DNA from 2 places in the Colwellia sp. 6_MG-2023 genome. Region 2 is predicted to be linked to the other one. Evidence: predicted binding sites of a transcription regulator. Region 2 holds the regulator's gene; the other holds the start of a gene.
The links. The regulator MetJ, encoded in region 2, represses methionine synthesis genes. The targets are predictions, from matches to a motif close to TAGACGTCTAGACGTCTA.

Region 1 (12,092 bases), on a different contig from region 2:
CCCCATATCCATACCGTTTTTAATGGCGTAATAAAGAAATACTGCATGAATAGCTTCGCGAACAGGGTTATTACCACGGAATGAAAACGATACATTTGATACACCACCTGAAATCATAGCATAAGGTAAATTATCTTTAATATCTTTAACCGCTTCAATGAAATCAACCGCGTAGTTGTTATGCTCATCAATTCCGGTAGCTACCGCAAAAATATTAGGATCAAAAATAATATCTTCTGCGGGGAAACCAATTTCATCAACCAAAATATGATAAGCTCGATGACAAATTTCGTATTTACGTGCGCGCGTGTCGGCTTGACCTTCTTCATCAAACGCCATAACAATAACAGCAGCACCGTAACGTCTTAATAATTCAGCTTGCTCGCGGAAGTTATCTTCCCCTTCTTTTAAGCTGATAGAGTTAACTATGCCTTTGCCTTGTATACACTTTAAGCCTTCTTCTAAAATATCCCATTTAGATGAATCAAGCATGATTGGTACTTTGGCAATATCAGGCTCACCGGCAATGAGGTTTAAGTAACGTACCATCGCAGCTTTTGAGTCCAACATGCCTTCATCCATGTTGATATCAATAATTTGCGCGCCGTTTTCTACTTGTTGTAGTGCTACAGCAATGGCTTCATCGTATTTTTCTTCGGTGATTAAACGTTTAAACACGGCAGAGCCAGTAACGTTAGCTCTTTCGCCCACGTTAACAAATAACGAATCTTTTTCGATGGTTAACGCTTCTAAACCAGATAAGCGACAAGCAATTTTACGTGCCTCTATTTTACGCGGTGCAATATTCGCAACCGCTTCAGCCATACCTTTAATATGGGCAGGTGTTGTACCACAACAACCACCAATAATATTTAAGAAACCCGCTTCAGCCCATTCAGCAACATGGGTATTCATGTCTTCAACGCTAAAGTCGTATTCACCAAAAGCATTAGGTAAACCTGCATTCGGATGTGCAGAAACCGCGAAATCAGAGATTCGGCTTAGTTCAGCAACATATTGACGTAATTCAACAGGTCCTAAAGCACAATTTAAACCAAATGAAATCGGCTTAGCGTGACGTAAAGAGTTATAAAACGCTTCGGTCGTTTGACCGGATAATGTACGACCAGAGGCATCGGTGATTGTGCCTGAAATCATTACCGGTAAACGCACACCTAACTCTTCAAAAACTACTTCAACAGCAAAAATGGCGGCTTTAGCGTTTAAGGTATCGAAAATGGTTTCGATAAGAATAATGTCACTGCCACCTTCAATTAAGGCTTTAGTTGATTCTATGTATGCTTCTTTTAATTCATCAAAAGTAACGTTACGAAATGCAGGATCATTCACATCCGGTGAAATTGAACAGGTACGGTTTGTTGGACCTAAAACACCGGCAACAAAACGAGGACGTTCAGGGTTTTTTTTGGTGTATTCATCTGCTGCTGCACGGGCAATTTTAGCCGCTGCAAAGTTAATTTCAGCGCTGTACTCTTCCATATCATAATCGGCCATAGCAATCGTAGTGGCGTTAAATGTATTGGTTTCAAGAATATCTGCACCGGCTTCAAGATATTCAAGGTGAATCGCTTTTATGATATCAGGCTGAGTAAGCACTAACATATCATTATTGCCTTTAACATCCGTATGCCAATCAGCAAATCGCTCTGCTCTAAAATCTTGTTCTTCAAACTTATAGGCTTGGATCATTGTTCCCATAGCACCATCAAGAATTAGAATATTTTTAGCCAATTGCTGTTCGAATAAAGCGAATGAAGGATGTTTTTTCATGGTGTATCGGTTTCCTATGGATAAATCTTTAAATCAAATTTGGGATATCTACAAAACTTAAATGACGGTATCTGGATGTATTGCTTTGATATTAGAAGCATCCAATTTATATGGGGTAATTTGATAAACATAATAATTAAGCCAATTAGTAAATAATAGACTACCATGACTTCGCCAAGAACCAATAGGAGGATTATTTTGGTTATCGTCTTTATAATAATTTTTAGGTATCGCCGTGCCACTATCATTTAAGCTATCACGTAAAAATTCTTCGTGTAAAGTAGAGGTATCATATTCAGGATGGCCTGTTAAATAAACTTGTTGCTTATTTTTACTCGCAGCTAAATAAACTCCAGCTTCTTCAGATTCTGCTAAGACTTTTATTTGTGAAATACTTTCATAATCTGATTTATCAATGTAGCCATAGCGAGAATGCGGCACATTAAAATTTTCATCAAAGCCACGCGTTAAAGGTTCTTTTTCATCAAGTGCTTTGTGATTAAAAATTCCCGATAATTTGTTTTTTCTTAAATGGCGATTCAAACCATAGTGATGGTACAGCGCGGCATGTGCAGCCCAACAAGAAAACATTGTTGAAGTAACATTTTTTTCTGCCCAATCAAAGACTTCACATATTTTATCCCAAAAAGTAACTTGTGAATAATCAAGTAAAGCTAACGGCGCTCCAGTAATAATTAAACCATCATATTGTTTATGTTTTACATCATCAAATAAATGGTAAAAGGTATCTAAATGCTCTGTTGGGGTATTTTTCGATTCATTGGCATTAATACGAATAAACTCTATATTTATTTGTAATGGAGTATTCGACAACATGCGCAGTATTTGCACTTCTGTTTCAATTTTATTTGGCATTAAATTCAAAATAGCGACTTGCATTGGGCGTATTTCTTGAGAAATGGCCCTATGTTCAGACATAACAAAAATATTTTCTTTATCTAACACTGATAATGCAGGTAATTGATCTGGAATTTTAATTGGCATAACGCACCTATGACGAAGAAAAAGCAAACAAAGTATAGAAAAACTATACTTACAATACTACTTAGATTGCTAGATATGTCAACATCTAAACGTTTAGATGGCTAAATAGGCTAATAGCTATAAGCGAAATAAAAAAGCCGACTGATAAAGTTAGCCGGCTTTGTTAAACGTTTATATTTATTATTTTAAACTTTGTATTATTAAAAAGTGCTAGAGATGCCTAGATGAAGGGCGCGGGGTTGACCACCAAAAAAACGGTAGGCGTCATAAGCATAATCAGCACGACTAGCATACTTTTCATCAGTAAGGTTTTCTATTCGAGCAAACAAACGAACTTTATTATTTAATTGTATGGAGCCTCTTAACTGAAATAAATCATGGCCTGCATATTCATGTTCATTTGCTGGATCTAAGTAGTATTTCCCCATGTGTAACCACTCTAATTCGATTTTACTCAATAAAGTTGGTTCCCAAGAAAGTCTTACATTACCAAGGTGTTTAGGTGCTGTATCAACCTCATTACCATGAACAACACCACTACTTTCGCGATCAAATTCATATTCATGTTGTGCATAAGTATAATTAACAGCAATGTTAATACGGTCAGAAATATTATAATCCAACCCTAGTTCAATACCTTGATGAGAGGTTTTACCATCAGTAACATTCAAGCCATTATCATCACGAAAGAAGAAGTTTTTCTTAGTCATGTAATAACCTACTACTTCATAGGTTAACTTAGCTGAAACACCACGAATACCTATTTCAGTACTGTCAATCTGTTCAGAATCAACCTCTCCAATCACCTGTTGATTTTGCAAACGATATAAATCGGTGGTTTGCGGTGCTCTAAATCCTTGTGACCAATCGGCAAATAAGGCTACATCGTTATTTATACGGTAATTAAAACCTAATTTTGCACTGGTATTATCAAAGCTATCAATATTGTCACTCGGCCGTTGGAATAAGCAACCTATAGGTGACTCATTATCATCAAGACATGGACTGCCATCAGCTTTAGTTGTTCCATCAGCTATCAAATTTTCATAGTCATATTTCGTGTTATCAAACCTTAAGCTACCGGTTAACATAAAGTTATCATTTAGCTGCCAGTCACCTTGAATATAAGGAGCTATGGTTGTTGCTTGTACTTCATAATCATAATGTAAGCCTTGTTGACGTGCTTTACCGAAACTATAACTATCGGGTATCTCTTGAGTTTCAGTCAGCTCACCATTGGTCCAGTCAATATCAACTCCCATAGTTAAAGATAACTCTTGGTTCACTTGCCAATTATAATGACTGACTAACCCTATACTGTTATGACTGTTTTCTTCAATCGCTCTTGAAGGTAAATAATGCTGACTAAACTCCATCTCATTAACACGAAAATAAGGCGTAATACTTAAGCTTGTCTCGTCAGTTAACTCTCGCTGCCAGTTTGTTGCTAAACGTAACGATGTCCATTTACGATAGGCATCACTATCACAATTCTTTTTCATTGCATTAGAATCTTTGTATAACGTTTCTGCTGCATGAGTTGATGCGTAACAACCGTCACCATTATCAGCAGATGAAATAAAACCTGCTGTTTTTTGATCAAGGGTAAAGCCTGAAATAGTCGTTCTAAGTTGGTCTTTTCCCTGATGATAGTCATAGCGTAATCCAAGCTTCAATGATTCAAAGTCACTGTTTTCTCTATATCCGCCATCGTTAACCGCTTGAATATTACCACTAACGCCATGTTTACCCATTTCAATGCCACCACTGCCTTGCAATTGATAACTATCATTTGGGCCACCGAGCACCGTAATATTACTTTTATCACTTGGCGCATTTGTTAAAGCGTTAATTACACCATGTACTGCATTGGAACCATAAGTTGCACTAGCAGGACCGCGAATTATTTCAATTTCTTTTGCTTGAGCAAGGTTTAACTCGGATAAACCATTGTTATTCGCAAAACCTGCTGCTCGAGTAGCAATGCCATCTTCAAGAAATAAAAAGGCACCCGCAGCTCCAGGGCCAGTTAAAACGGGAGAACGTAAGGAAGGTAAGGATTCCATACCGTTGTTGGTTTGAACGTGTACGCCTGTTGCTCTGTTTAATATATCACTGGGGTGTACAGAGCTAACTGAGGCAATATCTTCACTTGAAATGCGAGTAATATTACCAGCTAAAGTAAGGAGATCTGCTTGCTGATGAGTACCAGTCACAACAATAACCTCAGGATCTATAGCCCTTTGACTTAAATCAGGTATTTCAGTTTTATCTGTTGCCGCAAGTACAGTAGAACTCACTACTGACAAACAAGCAATACAAAGGAGTGATAGCGGAAATCGTTGTAACATAATTATATCCTTCATCATGCTTCTTTAGTCATAATGCCGGCACCTATTACTGACAGCTTGCCAAATAGACCTCCGAAAACAACAGATAAAGATATAAGTAATAATGGGTTGTCAAAATTGATATTAGTTAAAGTGGCAATAGACATTTTATCGCTAGTTTGTAGAAGATAAGCAAACGTTGCTGCATATGATAAAACTGAAGCAGGTACAGCCCCGAAAATTTGAAGGTTTGATGCAAATACAACAGTAAAAGCTGTAACAGCTACAACAATAGCACTCCAAAGTGGCATACCTAAGGTCTCACCTAAAGGAATAGTTAAAACAATATAAGCGGCAATCCAACCAATTACGACGCCAAAAACACCACAGACTATCGTGTCTTTTAAGGCCTCATTATGTCCACCAAGGGCAGAAAAACCGGCCCAAGAGATAAAAATTGCCCAAATTAAAATGTATCCAGATAGTGGGCCAAATGCGAGCCAAGTTGCTAATGCGCCGACAAGGGCGATACTTAAAGATGTTGCGGTTATTTCTTTCATAATAATCTCATTCTCATTGATGTTAATAACCCTCAAGCAATGCTTCTATACATAACAAGAGGGTTACTTAAAAGCTATACGCTAAATTAAAGCTGTATAATTTAGAAAGTTACAGACAGTTCAGCCACTATGCCGTCCCATTCAGCTTCACCAGTACCATCGGTAGCTTGACCACCAGAAAATGCTTCTTCTGTTTGTTTAACATATTCTAACTTTAACAATACATTTTCTTCGATTGTGTAACCTAAACCTAGTTGAATACGATCTAAGGTGTCGTCACCTGAAATTCCAGTTGACTCATTAGTCGACTGTGAATAACGTGCTGCAAGGTAAACAGTATTGTTAATATTATATTTAGCTTTAACACTCATGAAACTAACTTCAGAATCTTGTTCGGTAAAGTTTGCAGATACTGGACGGTATCCAGCAATACTAGAATCAGCCCAGCTGTAATCATCTTGAGCTTGACCATAATAGGCATTTAATTTGAAGTTATCCGTTTCATACTGAGCGTCTAATTGCCAAATAGTAGCATTGATACCAGGGACAATAGCAAAGTGACTACCACGACCTGGTGTACCAGATACACCATCAGTATCGGTTCCAAATTCATAGTTATCGCCATCACCAACCCCAATAAGTGAGCCAATTGGAGCACCACCAGGATCAGTACAATTACCACTTCCACAATCTAAATCAGCATTAGTAAGAAATATACCCCCACCTATTGAGAAGCCATTACCAAGTCCAACAGTGCCACGTAAACCAAAGTTGTAACCCGAATCTTTACTGAAATCTGTAACAAAGCTAGGCTTACTTAAAACAGCATCCCAAGTGTAATTGTCTGATAAACCGTAAAGCCAAAGACCTTCTTCTGCTGTAATCATATCTACAGGGCTGTTACCGATTAATGGGTTACTTTGAACAGCAGCACCATCAGAATATTCAATGAAGTTTTGAGTAGTAGAAATGACATTACCAACTCTAAGACCCATACCATCTTTTTCAAATTGGATCCAAGCTAAATCTTGAGCAAAGTTGGGATTATCATTTGGCTCTTCTGCTAATTCAGCGAACACTGAAATATGGTCTGTCACTTGTGCATTAAACGTTAGTGCATAACGTAAACGATGGAATCCGCTATCTTGATCTTCTGGAGCTCTTGCAGCACCATCAACTTCTATAGCTGATTGCCAAGATTGCATAGCAGCGCCATTAATCTTAAGTTTACCATCCATAAACTCTACAGCTTGAACTTGAGTAGCCGTAACACTCAATGCTAATAAAGCTGCCACATTAGCGGCGATCATTGTTTTTTTCATTGTATTCCCCTTTTTTATTCTAATGATTTTTTAATACTGACTTCATATCGCAATGCTTATGCCAAATAAAAAAACAGTTGAATAAAAACGTAAAAATAAAACATTAATCATTGATTAAAAAGTATATTTTTTATTTTTTATTTGTTTTAAATTGACTTCTACAGCTGTAAATTGACATTTTTATTAGTACAGATGTAGCGGGCTATATGCGAATTGCAACAACTGTGTATAGAGAAGCAACCAAAGATCAAAGGAATAGCGCGGGTAATAGCGAGTTATAAAGATAAGATATCGCGGTAAATAGAGCTTGAAGTAATCATATTTATGAAGAGAAGTGAGGTTTTGCTTTATGAATTATCAACTCAGGTTTAAGGTAGTACAACGCTATACAGAATAATTAGTTAACAACAAAATAGTATTACCTAAGCTTATTTTATTGCTAACTATTATTTTTAATAATTTACCTGTCCTAAAAAATATCATTCGGTTGAACGATATTAAATTTTTTCATTTTTCGATAAATAGTTGATCGACAAATACCTAATTCCTCTGCAACACCTGTAACATTCCACTTATGCAGACGTAGTGAATTGAGTAAAATATTTGCATCTTGATCATTGCAACTCACAGTAGAACTACTTTGATTATCGTCATTTGCAGGTACAGGATTAATAATAGAGCAGCCATTAATGATATCATCGGGGAAATCATTGATTGTAATTGTTGAACCCTCTTTTATAGCTAAAGCATATTTAAGTACGTTTTTCAGTTGTCGAATATTACCTGGCCATGAATAATCTAACAGAAATTGATAGGCTTGACGCTCAAATTGAACATCATCAAATGATGTGTTTTCTGACTTTAATACTGACGTAATAACGTCATCTTTATCACTACGCTCTCTTAATGGAGGTAATTTCAAAGACATTCCATTTAAGCGATAAAAGAAATCTTCCCTAAAAGCTTTATTTTTTATTTGTTCTTGTAGGTTCTGATGAGTCGCTGAAATCACTTTAACATCTAATATTTCAGGAACTTCCGCACCTAAGGGTAGCACTTCCTTTTCAGCAAGCGTACGTAGAAGTCGAGTTTGCAATTGAATTGGCATATCGCCAATTTCATCAAGGAATATTGTACCTCCATTAGCTTGGCTAAGTTTACCTTTCATACCATTTTTACGCGCACCAGTGAAAGTACCATTTTGATAGCCAAATAACTCACTCTCTATCAATGATTCTGGAATTGCTGCACAATTAAGTGCTATGAAGGGGCCATTCGCTCGATCACTCTCATCATGAATTGCTCTTGCAAAGGCTTCTTTACCTGTGCCAGTTTCTCCTTGAAGAAGAATAGGAATATCTTGATTTATGATTTTTTTGATCCGACTAATACTACTAACAACACCTTGATCATTGCCTTGAAGTTGCGCTAGCGAAGGGTGACCATGATGTGTTTTTTTTGTTTCACTTTTAGCTTTAACAGAATGATTACTTTTACTGAGTAATCGCATAGGAAAATTAATTTGTAGTTTAAATTGTTCTTCACTATCGCCTATTGTGATTAAAGAATCCGTTAATCCGCCATTAGTGCTACTTTGTAACTGTTCAATCGATAAGTTTAATAATACCTCTACTTTTTTCCCAATCAACTCGCCTGAAAATAGCATCGCATATTGGGCAAACGAGTTTCGGTTTGCACCAATGATATTCCCTCTTTCACTGAAGGCAATTAGACACTCTTGCCCTTCTTCACCAAAATTATTAGTAGATTTTATTGCTACAATAATATTATTACGATGAAAGTGGTAAAAATAACTATTTTCAATCATTCTGGCATACATAGTGACCAATTTAAGCGTTAAAAACTGTGTTTCTTTTCCTCCGCTTGCACTTAAACAAGATGCATTAAGGCATCCCATAAAATTACCTAATGAGTCAAAAATAGGTGCCACTGAACAACTAAGTTGACCGCTATTCCTATTATAGTGTTCTTGGCCATGCACAATTAAAGGTTGCTTTTCTATTAATGACATACCTATGGCATTAGTACCTGATATTTTCTCATTCCAACAAGATCCTAATACAAACCCTCTTGATTCAAAAAGTTCTATTCCTGCGGTAGGTAATTGCTTGGCTACGGTCACTCCTTGACTATCCGCAAGCAATACAGCTAAGCCGGCTTGATTTAATGCACGACCAAAACTATTGACACCATCAACTGCAATTTTAAAATAGTCTCCCATTAACTGTTGGTGGTTATTTAATTCATGTGAAGTAAGTACAACCCTTTCATTCTCAGAGTCGGGATTAAGCTGATAATCGCTATAGCATCGTTGCCACGATTCAATGATCATAGATTCAGGTTTAATCGCTCTTTGCTTGAAATCTCCCGTGACATAAGCAACAACATCTTCAACTTTTCTATTGGCCGGATATTTAGGTATCATTATTATTCTCCTGACTCATGTAAATGCCTTAGCTAGAATAGCAAATACCAAGCCAGATATAAAACTACTAGAAATAAGTAACTCTTCTCTCTCTTAACTTCAGTAGTTTTAGACGAATATACTAACTAACCTCTTAAATATATCATCATTATGTTGCTTTCATTATATCATTTGACTTAACGAAACTTATGTAAACGTGCGACTCCTTATGCGACACCAGTAGCATAGTGCGTCGCATTTAATGCAACAAGTGTCGCTTTTTAATTTAGTTTTAACGTAACTAATCAGACCTTAGTACTTCATGGTTATATCCAGGTACTAAGATAATAGCTTCTTTCAAAAAACTCGACGCTAATTGCTTGAGATTTTTTTATACAAACTTATCACTAGCTTATGATTGTTTATTCACCGATGACACCCGTCTCTCATGAAGGAATCACTATTACTCTGAGTCAGTAACTTTATTTTCATCTTTACCCTTACCTGCCTGTTTAATAGTATAAAATTTATTAATAGGTATAGAATTTATTACGCTTTCAAATCGCTCAAGTCCAGGCCACACGATACGGATCTCATCAACGATATCAGAATCAGCTAACCCAAAATGTAACTCTGATGGGGAGCTTGAAATAAAACTACCTCCAGAACGAATCTCTTGTAATTGCGTTACACCATTGGCTGTAACATAGACTTTTGCACCGATAGCTTGTGTGTTTTTACCGAGACCTTGCAAGGATAAATGGATAAACCCATAACCAGTAACTGAAGAGGCATTATTCTTATAAAGCAATAAACGATCTTGATGGTTACTAACAAGAATATCAACATCACCATCTCTGTCATAATCTAAGCAAGCAACCCCTCGACCAGATAATGTATCAGTAATCCCTAGATCAGCACTTTGTTCGGTAAAGCTACCATCTTTATTAGAGATAAATAGTTTACTTGGTGTATTGGCAAACTCTTGCATAGCACGCTTTAATTTCATATAGGCAAATGGACTCCCCAAATGCTTACGGAGTTCACTATCGAGATCAAAGCCATTCACATGAAAGATATCTGGCCACTGATCATTATTAAAATCGGCAAAACAAGCTCCCCATGCCCATAAGCCTTCCGCAACACCGGCCTCATCAGTCACATCAATGAATTTACCACCTTGGTTATTGTATAAACGATTCCCCTCTGTCCCCCAATTTCCTTCAGCCACGCCATTAGGATCAGACACACTACTGACAAACCAATCAAAATCACCGTCATTATCGTAGTCAGCAATAGCGCTTCCCATTCCATTGTCGTCTGTGATCTGCGAAAGATGGGTGGTATTTGTAAAGCTGCCGTTGCGATTATTTTTATATACTTGACTCGTTTCAAAATCTGCTGCCATTAATAAATCTAGATAACCATCATTATCTATGTCTGAGAATGCACCTGTAAATGTAAAATCGGTATTACCAATCATATCCATTAAGTTTGCGCCTTTATCGGCTGGTACAAATGTTAAAGTTTCATCGGTACTGATATTCTCCCATAAATGATTAGGTTGCTGGCCACCTAAACCCGGTCCTCGCCAATGCGTTGTAAGTGCGTCTAAATCACCGTCTAAATCATAATCAGCAAAAGCAAATGACCAACTGGTTAATTGTGCAGCAATCCCAGAGTTTTTCATGGGGATAAACTTCTGATTGTTATGATTTATATATAAAGTTGGATTTTGACTATGTTCGTCACCACCTAACTCTCCTGCGACAGAAGATAAACTAGGGTGAATCAAATTTGAGGTAATAATATCTAAATCGTTATCACCATCAATATCTACCATAGCAACACCATTAGATAACTCTTTAGAAGTGATTCCCCACTCTTTTGAGATATTCGTAAAACTACCGTCTCTATTATTACGATATAAGGCGTCAGCAGAATTATCTCCTGTTGGCTGAAAAATATCTGGCCAACAATCACCATCAACATCCCCAGCAGCGACTCCACCACTAAAAACTAAACGTTGTGCAGATTGTAAATTATAAAGTGGCCACGATATATGGTGACGCTGAGTGAGCCCTGAAATTAAGCCCACCTCATCAAATTTATGCGGTTTATTTTCGATCTTACTTGGTTTAGAAATCTTACAACCAAATCGATGAGACTCAAGAATGACAGCCTTTACAAGTCCTGATGATTTAATGCTACTTTTAGCATGATTTACTAAGGTTTTATTAACACTTGCTACAGGCTTAGGCGGGGGGGAGAAATCGCCTATTTTTGCGTTTAACCGCAAAGAATCGGGAGCAGTGTCATTTTCATTAGGTACCCAAACAGCGAGACAATCTTGGTCATTTAAGCAAGGATCAGTGAGTGCACTAAGGAATGCTGCTATAGCTTCTCTTTGATGACTATCAATATTTACTTTACTGGGAAGTTTACTCACTCCACTTTTTTGCTGCTCAAGTAAAAGCTCAAGGGGTTTTTGAGAATGCGCTTTAGCCTGTGAATTAAGCTCACTGACATATTTCATTTGTGGGTTATTCGAAAAACTAAAGTCATAATTTTCTATGGAACTTACAGGATCTATGTGGTGTGCGATGACATCAGATAAATCAGTAAACGCACCTGAATGTGTATAGGGCTCTGTAGCTGT
Region 2 (12,092 bases):
AACCGCATCTAAATCTGTAGCAGCATTTACGATATTATCGTCAAACCATTGCTGAGAAAAAGATTCCAGGGGTACATCACATATCCCCTGCCAGCGACCATGTAATTCGCTGAAAAGTTTTCCACAGGAAGAAGAGTTTTCTGATACAACAAGATGTTGTATTGAAACTTTATCGTGTTGGCCTAATAAACCAACTAATTCAGCACCGGCATAACCACTAGCGCCAATTACAGCAACCTTTTGAACTTCTGACACAATCTAAACCTTTTTATTCAGAAAACTATTAACGATACGGATTTAATAAAATAACCATTCTCTTATAACTAAAGTATCCAAGAGATATTAAAAAAATTCTCTATCGTCGTCGTATTTCTTGAACAATTAGCATTTTAAGTGGCCTTATTACAGCAGGTTATTTACACTATAAAAAGCAATTTAACAGCTCATGGGTAGTTATGCAACTATTAAGCATAACTATTTGGGCTTTTATTCAAATTATTCTTTTATAGTGCGGATCTTTTTATATGTCACAATTACCTAACTTCACCCAATCTTTGACTCAATTGATTGCTTGCTCTTCAATTAGTTCAACTCAACCAAGTTGGGACCAAGGAAATATAGAGGTAATTCAATTACTTGCGACATGGTTCGAACAGTTAGGTTTTGATATAAATATTCAAAAAGTTCCTAACACAACAAATAAATATAATTTACTGGCTAAACTTGGCAACGGTGAAGGTGGCTTATTATTAGCAGGTCACAGTGATACAGTTCCGTTTGATGAAAGTCGTTGGCAGAGCGATCCTATGAATGTTATAGACAAAGATGAAAAGTTCTATGGTTTAGGCACCTGTGACATGAAAGGTTTCTTTGCTTTTATTTTACAAGTTTGTAAAAGCATTGATGTTAAAAAATTAAAAAAACCACTATACGTGTTAGCAACTGCAGATGAAGAAACTACCATGGCCGGTGCGCGTTTTTTTGGACAAACCCAAGACATAAAACCTGATGTTGCCATTATAGGTGAGCCGACTAATTTAGTGCCTGTAATTATGCACAAAGGTCATATGTCACATCGTATTAGTGTTCAAGGCCAGTCAGGTCATTCAAGTAAACCAGCACTTGGGGTTAACGCCATTGAGATCATGTATGAAGTGATCGGCGCATTAATTGATTTAAAAGAAAAGTTTAACCTTAACTTTAAAAATGAAGCATTTGATGTACCAGCCCCAACGTTAAACATGGGAGCAATTAGAGGAGGTGATAATTCAAACCGTATTTGTGGGCACTGTGATTTAGATATTGATTTACGCTCTTTACCGGGTATGAGTGATGATGAATTACTGCAATGGTTAAGCGACGCGTTAAAACCGTTAGCTGAAAAATACCCTGCGCGTATCACTTTTGATGAATTACATCCTAGCTCACCAAGCTTTGAACAGAATAAATCACCAACTGATGACAATTGTATTGTATCTATTGCTGAGGAAATCAGTGGTCACACGTGCTGTGCGGTAAATTACGCTACTGAAGCGCCTTATATACAACAACTTGGCTGTCAAACCATTGTCTTAGGCCCAGGCTCGATAAATCAAGCACATCAACCTAATGAGTTTTTAGCCCATAGTGAAATAGACAAAACAGATAAATTATTAATGTCAATGATCCAGCATTACTGCCTGCGTTAGACTTTTATTTAACGATAATTTCCGTTCAAAAATAACAACCGGTATACCACTATTGATGATTAAGCGTTAACAATAAGCTTAATCATCACCTTGTATTCATTAGCTTACTTATTTTTCACAGCACTTAATCACGGCTTAACACTCAAGATATTAAGGTATAAATAAGCTCACGCCTAAATAGCTCTGTTCTTACTATCCCTATTTCATTTTACCAGCCTGCTAGCTAGTGAAATAGTTATACCAATCTCACTAACTAGGTGATCATTTCTACTTGCTAAAATCACCAACCACACCGTTATTTATTTAGTAATTAGAACAACTCGTTATTAAAATAAATGCTTTGTATTTGGCTATTTTTTCTATGTATAAAATTGTTCTCTTAATTAATAAAACTTGCAAACACAAACGAGAATGATTATTATTTGATTAATTCAATTTTACTATTACCCATATGTTCAGAGGAGTAGCTATGCCTCAATGGCAAGACCTATTACACCAAGGTAACGATAACTTTCATAATAAACAATGGAAGCAAGCTGAGTACTGTTATAAAGAAGCAGCTTTCCATCTAGACTCTTTATGGTCTGCTAATCCAAAAAATGTTGAATTATTAATGGCATGGATTTGTGCTATTCATAATTTATCGAGTTTATTTGAAGTACAAGATAAAGCTGAATTATCACTGCAATATTTAAAAATTCCTCACGAGAGGATGCTATCTATTTATCAGTGTAATGAATATTGTGAAGACACTAAACTTATCGCACAAAACGCCCTTAAAATAACGTTTATGCCTATTTTAATGTTTTCTAAAAGACACCCTGTTTGCGATACCTGCACCCAATCGTTAGCGGCATTCCAATCAGAAATAGCATTAAATCAGCAAATTATTCATTAACTAGCTGATCACAATTAAATTTAACAATAACGTAAAGGACCATTGAATGACAGCACACGCTTTAGGGATATTTTGTATTAGCTTATTCATATCTGTTCCTGTTTTTGCTCATGTGGGTCATGATCATTCATCCATATTTGCCAATATTATTCATTTACTATGGTTAGCACCAATTTTTGTGACGTTAGCGATTTTATACACTAAATTTTTAACCAAAAATTACCAAATGAAGCCATCGAAGAAACAATTAAAGGAGGAATAAAAATATGTATTACCAACTACTTAATAAGCTAGACAAAAGATTTAATTTTGCCAGAGTTTCAGCCCTATGCGCTATTCCTTTGAAAAATGATGCACCTATCAACGGTAAGCAAATGTCGCATTTAAAAGTGAACCATGTGCCGCTAACAGCTGAAGTGAACAGTTATGTGCTTAGTGCTAAGTAGATGACTTTCTTTGGCTTAAAATTTTGGAAAGTAACGGGGCACAGTATGTTCCCTCGTATCCCACAAAACAGTTATGTGCTTGTCGGTGAATGGCGTATTTTTAAAAGAATAAAGCACAATCAAGCTATTCTTATTAACCATCCTAAATATGGCTTAATAATAAAAACTGTCGCAGTTATTGATAAAAACAATTTAATTTGGTGTAAAGGCGAGAATGCCACTAGTATGACAATTGAAAAGCTAGGTCCTGTCAGTCAACAACAGATAATTGGTCGAGTTATTAAGGTTTTTACTAAGCCGCATACTGATATGAACTAGTATGTCACGCTAACAAACAAATGATGTACCAAAGCAGAATTAAGACAAACTGAACGATCGACTATCTTCTTTATTCCATAGTTTTTGATTGGTTTTAACAGAAAAATATTCATTCGCATGCCAGCATCGTGGTAATAAATCGAGCTGTTGTCTTTCATGGTAATTTGAAGCTAATAATTCAAGGATTTCATTAAGGCGTTCTTTGCTCAACGTCGCTATTTTTTTAGCTATCTGTGGAAAATATAAATTATTACTTTTTTTAACCGTTATATTGTGCCCATAACCAATAAACGTTAAATGTCGTGTTGCAATACGGCATAGAGGATTTTCGGGGGTTTCAGGATAAAGTCGATTAACAATAGCATACTCATAGCAATCTCCTAAATGACCCATTTCATCTTCTGGCATATAAACAATACCATAGCCTTGAGGGAACATACCGGTGATTTTATAAAGCGCATCAACCGCTTTTTGGGAGCAACTACCTAATTCAGCATTTTTATTTAATACCTGAAAAACTTGAGGTAATACCTTATAGTTGTAGGCTTCTTTCGTGGATAAAACAATAGAGACATAAATTTGAGGTACTTTTAGTAAGTTGCCAATCCCCTGCTCAGGCTTAAAACTGCTTTTAATTAACTTTTTGATAAATTGATGCTTAAGTTGTTCCTCAATCACAAATTGATCGCGTAGTTCTTTCGAATTTCCCGTATATTTCAAAACACCAATAGCATTAGATATATAAGAAAGTGTTTCTTTGTAGTTAATTTTTAGCAGCTTTTTTCTATCAGTAATATCTAAAATACGAAAACGATCTTTTTTACCATCTTCTCCACTAAAAATGACGCGCGCCTCAGGATGATGATGACCAATATTTTGTAATAACGCGGCCATCAAAAGAGGTATTCTAACAAGCTCAGTAAAACGCTCCCGCTCAGCTTCATCCAACTCAACAAAAGACTTTCCGTTAAATTCAGTTAAAACTTTCACAATATAAGGATCGTTTAATTCATTATCGAGTAGTAATCTATCAAGTAATCGTAGAGATAAAATTGCTTTATAAAGCACTTTATTTTGTTCGTTACAAACAGCAACTTTACTGCCTTCTGTTGGGCTAATCAATTGAATAGTCCCCAATAGTCGTGCTGTTTTTCGGTTACTTTCTTGTAGCGTATCACCTTCTGCCAACTCAATAATTTCACAACAAATGGATTGCAAATGATTATGACGTTCTATTTTTTCTAGCTTATGTAACGTGTCACTTTCAGTGCTAGTTGTCGAATGTGATTCTACAAATTCATTGTTATCAAAGTAATGTATTGCTCGTTCAAGCAAAGAATCATTTAATATACTGCGCCCATAAATCTTCCCAACTAAGAGCTGCACTTGATTAGTATAATGTGTTTGATTATTAGGAGCTTTAGGCATTACTTTATTATTTAATTATTGAATCAATAAATGATAGTTAATAATGCTAGAAAATACATAACTAAGCAACCAGAACAAAAGCAAAGAAACAAGTTCAAAGACTAACTCTTATAACGATTATTACATACCACTTAGCTTGTTTTTTTAAGCAATATTTAACATATAACTTAAACAGTATAGCATAGTTAATTTTACTTGATTTAGAGGGTAAACCTGTCTTAGCGCACGATAAGCTATTAGTTTAGCCCTTTTATTTTTACTTGATGTTGCTTATGCGCTAATTGCTGACAAATATTCACAAGATCTGAATGTAAACCACCTGCAGTAACATCTCGCCCTGCACCTGGCCCACGGATAATTAATGGATTTTCTTGATACCAATGACTACTAATTTGAAAAATATTGTCGCACGGTGTCAAATTAGCAAAAGCATCTGTTTGTGGTAATACTTCTAAGCTTACTTTCGCTTGAATATTGCCAGACTCATCTACATTTAAGCGCGCCACATAACGAATACAGCTTGCTTTTTTGTTAGCATCAGCTAACGCATCAGCAAAATAATCATCTAACTCATTCGCCCTTGCTAAAAATTCTTCTCGACCGATACGTTGTAAATTTTCAGGGACTAGGTTGGTACAATCAATATCATCAAGTGACAGCTCAAAACCAGCCATACGAGCTAGAATTAATAACTTACGTTGTACATCACGGCCTGATAAATCTTCACGTGGGTCGGGCTCTGTTATCCCTTGCTCAAGTGCATTAATAAGTAACGTTGAAAATGCGGTAGAACCGTCATAGGTTTCAAACAACCATGAAAGTGTACCCGAGAAAATCCCCGCAATGGCCGTAATGGTATCGCCACTATTATTCAAATCAGCAATAGCATAATTAATGGGTAATCCAGCACCAACGGTAGTATTACCTAACCATAAACTGTTGTTTCTATCTGCGGTATTAACCAAGTTATTGTAGTGCGCAGTATCTGATGAAGCAGCCCACTTGTTCGCACCAATAACGTGAATACCGCGCGTTAAAAAGTCTTGATAAAGTAAACTAAAATCTTCACTTGGCGTAATATCTACCACAATTAATTCATCATAAGGATGATTACTTAACCAAGATAATAATTCGTCGTTGTTATACGGTTTAGCTGCTTGCTTGAATAATGACAGTGCTTGATTCACGTCAATGCCATCGTTATTGATCAAGGCTTTTTTCGACGATAATAATCCAACAAGGTGAGTATTTTCTAAAGCATATATTCTATTTAGCTGTGCGGGTAATAACTCAAGGAAACGTTCACCAATATTACCTAACCCTGCAATAAGCAAACCTATGTGGCGAGAGTCTTTAGTCATATCATGATGAACTTTATTCAATAACTCTGTACTACATGGCTCAGCTAGTACAGCAATAACACTATGATTATTTTTACTGTTTACTAAAAATAGAGGTTGAGCACTCTTTAAAGATCGCTTAAAGCGCGCTTTAATATCGCCGCGTTGTGCAACGTTATGTCCAACCGTTGCAATAATAGCCGTTGGGATAAAAGTGACTTCAATATCGTGACTAGCTAACCATTGACTTAACGCTTTTTGCTGAGATTGATTGATAACAATAAAGCCTTGTTTAGCATCAGCACAAATAGGCGTAAATTCAACTAACGCTTTTCTGAATAAATTAGCGCCTAAGTTCTCTGTTAAGTCTTCAACCGAATCCCCAATAAAACTTGTTGATTTCGCTAAGATAAGATCATTTAAATAAGTTACTGAGAGTTCTTGTTTTGCAATATGGCCAAAAGTGCCGATTTCTGTACCGGCAACTTGTGAATCAAAGCTACTTGCTACGTGTAAGTGACAATGATGCGATAAGTTTTCATTAACCAATGGCATTAACGTTTTGGCATGCAAGACAGGATTACCTAAACGTCCTAGCTCTTTTGCTACACCATTTGGTAAGCGATGTAATTTTCTCGCATTAGGAACAACGCGCGGATCAGCGCTATAAATACCGTCAACATCGGTCCATAAAGTGACATTATGAGCACCCACTAACGACGCGATAATAGTTGCCGAATAATCACTACCATTACGGCCTAGCGTACAAGTTTTACCGCGACTATCACGACTAATATACCCTGTAATTACGGCTAACTTGCCAAACTGTAGTCGCGTTTTAAATTGTGCACTACTCAAGGCATGATCAACTGCACAATTTTGTTCGTTGTCTATCACGAGAAAATCACGGGCATCAACCGAGTTACTTGGGCAAATTTTTTCATTTAATAACGCTGATAATAAACGTGCAGACCACAATTCACCGTAAGCTAAAATATCATTTCTGTGCTGAATGATATCATTCGACAGCCAAGTTCTTAACTGAACTATATCGGTAGATAATAGTTGGGTAAGCTGCTTGGAACTTTTTTCATTTAATAAGGCATTGATAAGTAACAGTTGTTGTTGCTCTAACTCGCTCAACGCTGCTGTCAGGTCAGCACTGTCTGTGTGCGCTAATATGGCAAACAAACTATCGGTGGTTTTACCGTTAGCAGACACAACAACGATGTCATTGAGTTGGCAATTTTGTCGGATAATATCAACAACGCGCTCTATGCACTGCGCATTAGCTAAAGAGCTACCACCAAACTTATGAACGTTAACAGCATGTTTAGCTAATTTATTTTGAGGTCTTTGTGATTCTGTCATTTATTCTTCTACAAAATTATTATTTATTAACGCGTTTGGCTTTGTGCTAAGCCATGCGCTAAATCGCCCAAAATGTCATTAATATCTTCGATACCAACGGAAATTCTTACTAAAGAGTCGGTAATGCCAGCAGCTAGTCTTGCGCTTTCGGCCATACCGGCATGAGTCATTGTTGGCGGATGACAAATTAAACTTTCAACACCACCTAATGATTGCGCTAAAGTGAACAATTTGAGATTAGCGAATAATTTTTTCACCGACTCAACACCACCTTTAACATCAAAACTTAGCATAGCGCCAAAGCCTGCTTGCTGTTTCTTAGCAATTTCGTGTCCTGGATGATCTGTAAAGCCTGGATAATAAACTGACTCTATCGCAGGATGATTTTTTAGAAATTCAGCAACTTGCTCAGCATTTTCTTGATGCTGCTTTATGCGAATTGGTAAAGTTTTTAGGCCGCGTACAGCAAGAAAACTATCAAATGCACTGCCAGTAATACCAATACAATTTGCCCACCAAGCTAACTCATCACCTAAAGCCTGTTCTTTAGCCACTAAAACACCACCAACAACATCACTGTGCCCGTTGATATACTTAGTAGTAGAGTGAAAAACAATATCTGCACCCAATGTTAATGGTTGTTGTAAAGCAGGAGATAAAAAAGTGTTGTCGACAGCAACTAAAGCACCTACTTCGTGACTAGCCTTAGCTACTTCTTCAATATCAACTAAACGTAATAGTGGATTACTTGGGCTTTCAATTAGTACTAATTTAGGTTTTTGTGCTAATGCTTCTGTTAACGCCTGTTGGTTATTTTGATCAACAACAATTAACTTAAATTGACCACGTTTTGCTAAATGGGTAAATAGTCGAAAGCTTCCTCCGTAACAGTCATGAGGAATAACAACAAGATCATCAACAGATAGCAGCTGACAAATTAATAATACTGACGACATGCCAGTACTTGTCGCAATACCCACTTTACCTTGCTCTAATGTAGCGATAGCTCGAGCGAAGGTTGCTCGGGTTGGGTTACCAGTGCGAGAATAATCAAATTCACGTTTTTCATTAAAGCTTTTTAATGAATAAGTGCTAGATAAGTGAATAGGGGCAACAACAGCACCATGTTGTTTATCGGTATTAATACCCGCCTGCACTGCCGAAGTAGTAATGTTTTTAATTTTAGTATTCGACATTTTTATTCCTTATTTTCATTAACTAACACCATAAACTTATATACTCAATGTTTTGGATGTTTGGACGTCTATAACTCTAAACGTTTTGACTATTTAGGTCAAGAATTTTTAGACATCTAAACTTCTACTTGACTGGATTTCTGCAACCAGTAGAATTGCATGATTAAGAAGAAATAAGTATATGCTTCTATCTTTCAATTAAGCTTAATCAAGTTTTCATTAAGTGTTAATTAAATAATACCGTTAAATGCGTTTTTATAGTCATATAAAAATAATAATTAACCATTTACATTAATAGCTACAGAGGAATTTACATGGCTGAGTGGAATGACGAATATATTAATCCCTATGCCGAACATGGTAAAAAGAGTGAGCAAGTAAAAAAAATTACAGTCTCAATTCCTTTGCGTGTCTTAAAAGTATTAACTGATGAGCGAACTAGACGCCAAGTAAATAATTTACGCCATGCGACTAATAGCGAATTATTGTGCGAAGCATTCTTACATGCTTTTACTGGGCAGCCTCTACCTGATGATGAAGATCTCGCTAAAGATAATGAGGAAAAGTTACCCGCTAGTGTTCGTCGTATTTTAGAAGAAAAAGGAATTACCGACTTTAGTGCTTACGAAATAGATGATGACGAATCAATCTAAGTTCGATTGAGTAAATAACTAATCTAAAATAAAAAAAGTAGCAACCTCGATAGAGTTTGCTACTTTTTTTTGTGCTTCATTTTTTGTGCTTCATATAAGAGTAGCCAATATAGCTACAAAATTCGCAACAAGATAAGTTATCCGTGGTATGGCTTACTTAAACGATGCACCGACTCAATAAAGTGTCCTGCATGATCTGGATTCACATCAGGGTGAATACCATGGCCTAAGTTAAATACATGACCGGTACCGCCTTCACCAAAGCCTGCTAATATTTTAGATACTTCCTGTTCAATACGCGGTAATGGTGCATACAACATAGAAGGGTCCATATTGCCTTGTAAAGCAACTTTATCACCAACACGTGCTTTTGCTTTTTCTATATCAATAGTCCAATCAAGTCCTACCGCATCACAACCTGTCGCAGCGATATCTTCTAACCACATACCACCATTTTTAGTAAACAAAGTTACCGGCACTTGACGGCCATCATTATAACGCGTTAAACCGTCAACGATTTTATGCATATATTGTAATGAAAATTCTTTGTAATCACGTGGTGACAATACGCCACCCCATGTATCAAACACCATTACTGATTGTGCGCCAGCAGCAATTTGTGCATTCAAATATGAAATAACAGAGTCGGCTAACTTATCAAGCAATAAATGCAGTGTTTGTGGTTCAGAAAACATCATTTTTTTGATTTTAGTAAAAGCTTTTGAGCTACCACCTTCAATCATGTAAGTTGCCAACGTCCAAGGGCTGCCAGAAAAACCAATTAACGGCACGCTACCATTTAGTTCTTTTTTAATAGTACGAACGGCATTCATTACGTATTGTAATTCACCTTCAGGATCAGGTACGCCGATTTTTTCAACATCAGCTTTACAAGTAATAGGACGTTCAAACTTAGGTCCTTCGCCTGTTTCGAAATATAGGCCCAAACCCATGGCGTCAGGAATTGTTAATATGTCGCTGAATAAAATAGCTGCATCAAGTGGAAAGCGACGCAACGGCTGAATAGTAACTTCACAAGCTAAGTCAGCATCGCGACAAACTGACATAAAATCGCCAGCATCTTTACGTACTGCTCGGTATTCAGGTAAATAACGTCCTGCTTGTCTCATCATCCAAACAGGTGTGTAATCTACTGGCTGCTTTAAAAGCGCACGTAAATAATTATCATTTTTTAATTCAGTCACCAATAAACCCTCTAATTTATTCATTGTTTACTTACTTGAACTCCCCAAAATAGGAATAACAAGTAAATTATGCGCGTATTCTAGCACTCGTGGTATTTTGAATCTATGCGACAAATCAATTCATTTACGCTTAACATTCATCCCATGAAAAATATTTCAATTTAGTTACATTTCGCTAGACATTATTAATATGAATAACAATCAATCACTTAATCACTAAAAAGCATTAGTTATGCTTTATACGAAATTTATCGTCGAGTTTATGCTCTATTAAAGTTGTTGCAGTGATGAAAATGCTTTGCTATAAAATACCTGCGCAAACAAAGAAGCACTGATTAATAATAAAAATACTTCTGAGCATAATTAATAAGAAGCTTGATTAACAAGACCATAATGCGAGCATTTCAAGCCTTTCTCTTCGAGAAAGGCTTTTTTATTTGTGCTATAAAATGTATAGCTGAAAATTTATAGTTCAAATAATTATTCATTATTCCTTTCAATAGTATAAAATCGCCTTCATAGCACTTTCCTTTAATTTACGAAACTAGAGAAGAATAATGAATAGCCCACAACGTGATATAACTTTAAGATTTTTAGCTGAACCACAAGATGTAAATTTTGGTGGTAAAGTCCATGGTGGTGCGGTAATGAAGTGGATAGATTTAGCGGCTTATGCTTGTGCAGCAGGTTGGAGTGGTCGTTATTGTGTTACTGCTTATGCCGGTGGCATCCGTTTTATTTCACCAATTCATGTGGGTAGCTTGGTAGAAGTAGAAGCTAAAGTTATATACACAGGTAATTCATCTATGCATATTGCCTTAGAGGTAAATGCCTGTGATCCTAAATCGTTAAACCGACACTTAACGACCAATTGTATTGTTATTATGGTTGCCGTTGATCAAAATGGACAATCTGAAACTGTACCACAGTGGATTCCGAAAACAGAAGAAGATAAAAAACAGCATAGTACTGCAATAAAATTAATGGATATGCGCAAACAGATTGGCAGTGAAATGCAAATTTTCGCTCAGTAACTAGCTCAGTAATAAGCAAATTTAATGATGGCCAAATATATTGCGTTCACTATAGTTATTCTCGCTATTTTATTTAGCAAGCCAAGCTTTGCTTTAGGTAAACTTGGCCATCAACTTGTTTGCCAATTAGCATTTGAACATTTGCCAAAAACACAACAAAACAAAATAGCCGGCTTACTCAAGACTATTCCTGCTAAACATAAAAAACTTATTAATAATTTTAATCAGCAAAAAGCGAATAGCGCCATAACTTTTGCTAATGCTTGTACTTGGGCTGATACAATTAGACATTTAAAAAAGTTTAAAGCTTATAGTTCCTGGCATTATATGAATGTCCCTCGTTCACAAAATAAAGTTAATACAGATGAATGTCAGCAAAATTGCTTGCCTCAAGCAATTTTACAACACCAACAAGCCTTAGCACATACTCAAAGCCCTTATACATGGCAGCAAGCACAAACTTTATTGTTTTTAGGGCATTGGTTAGGTGATATACATCAACCTTTACATATTAG

Region 1: metA (homoserine O-succinyltransferase) is a predicted target of MetJ. The motif match lies at 2,883-2,900, and genes of this name have one in related genera.

What each region holds. Positions count from the first base shown of each region.
Region 1 covers NZ_JAUOPP010000003.1:2,052-14,143, forward strand. The annotation lists gene metH (methionine synthase) at 1-1,791, opposite strand, end outside; gene metA (homoserine O-succinyltransferase) at 1,849-2,796, opposite strand; gene Q4503_RS02715 (TonB-dependent receptor) at 2,997-5,147, opposite strand; gene Q4503_RS02720 (DUF1097 domain-containing protein) at 5,162-5,686, opposite strand; gene Q4503_RS02725 (porin) at 5,788-7,008, opposite strand; gene Q4503_RS02730 (sigma-54-dependent Fis family transcriptional regulator) at 7,478-9,454, opposite strand; gene Q4503_RS02735 (FG-GAP-like repeat-containing protein) at 9,897-12,092, opposite strand, start outside.
Region 2 covers NZ_JAUOPP010000014.1:96,830-108,921, forward strand. The annotation lists gene argC (N-acetyl-gamma-glutamyl-phosphate reductase) at 1-255, opposite strand, end outside; gene argE (acetylornithine deacetylase) at 525-1,688, shown strand; gene Q4503_RS10665 (hypothetical protein) at 2,158-2,586, shown strand; gene Q4503_RS10670 (hypothetical protein) at 2,633-2,848, shown strand; gene Q4503_RS10675 (hypothetical protein) at 2,853-3,032, shown strand; gene sodX (nickel-type superoxide dismutase maturation protease) at 3,033-3,350, shown strand; gene Q4503_RS10685 (hypothetical protein) at 3,390-4,778, opposite strand; gene metL (bifunctional aspartate kinase/homoserine dehydrogenase II) at 5,015-7,489, opposite strand; gene metB (cystathionine gamma-synthase) at 7,516-8,685, opposite strand; gene metJ (met regulon transcriptional regulator MetJ) at 9,000-9,338, shown strand; gene hemE (uroporphyrinogen decarboxylase) at 9,476-10,543, opposite strand; gene Q4503_RS10710 (acyl-CoA thioesterase) at 11,101-11,577, shown strand; gene Q4503_RS10715 (S1/P1 nuclease) at 11,602-12,092, shown strand, end outside.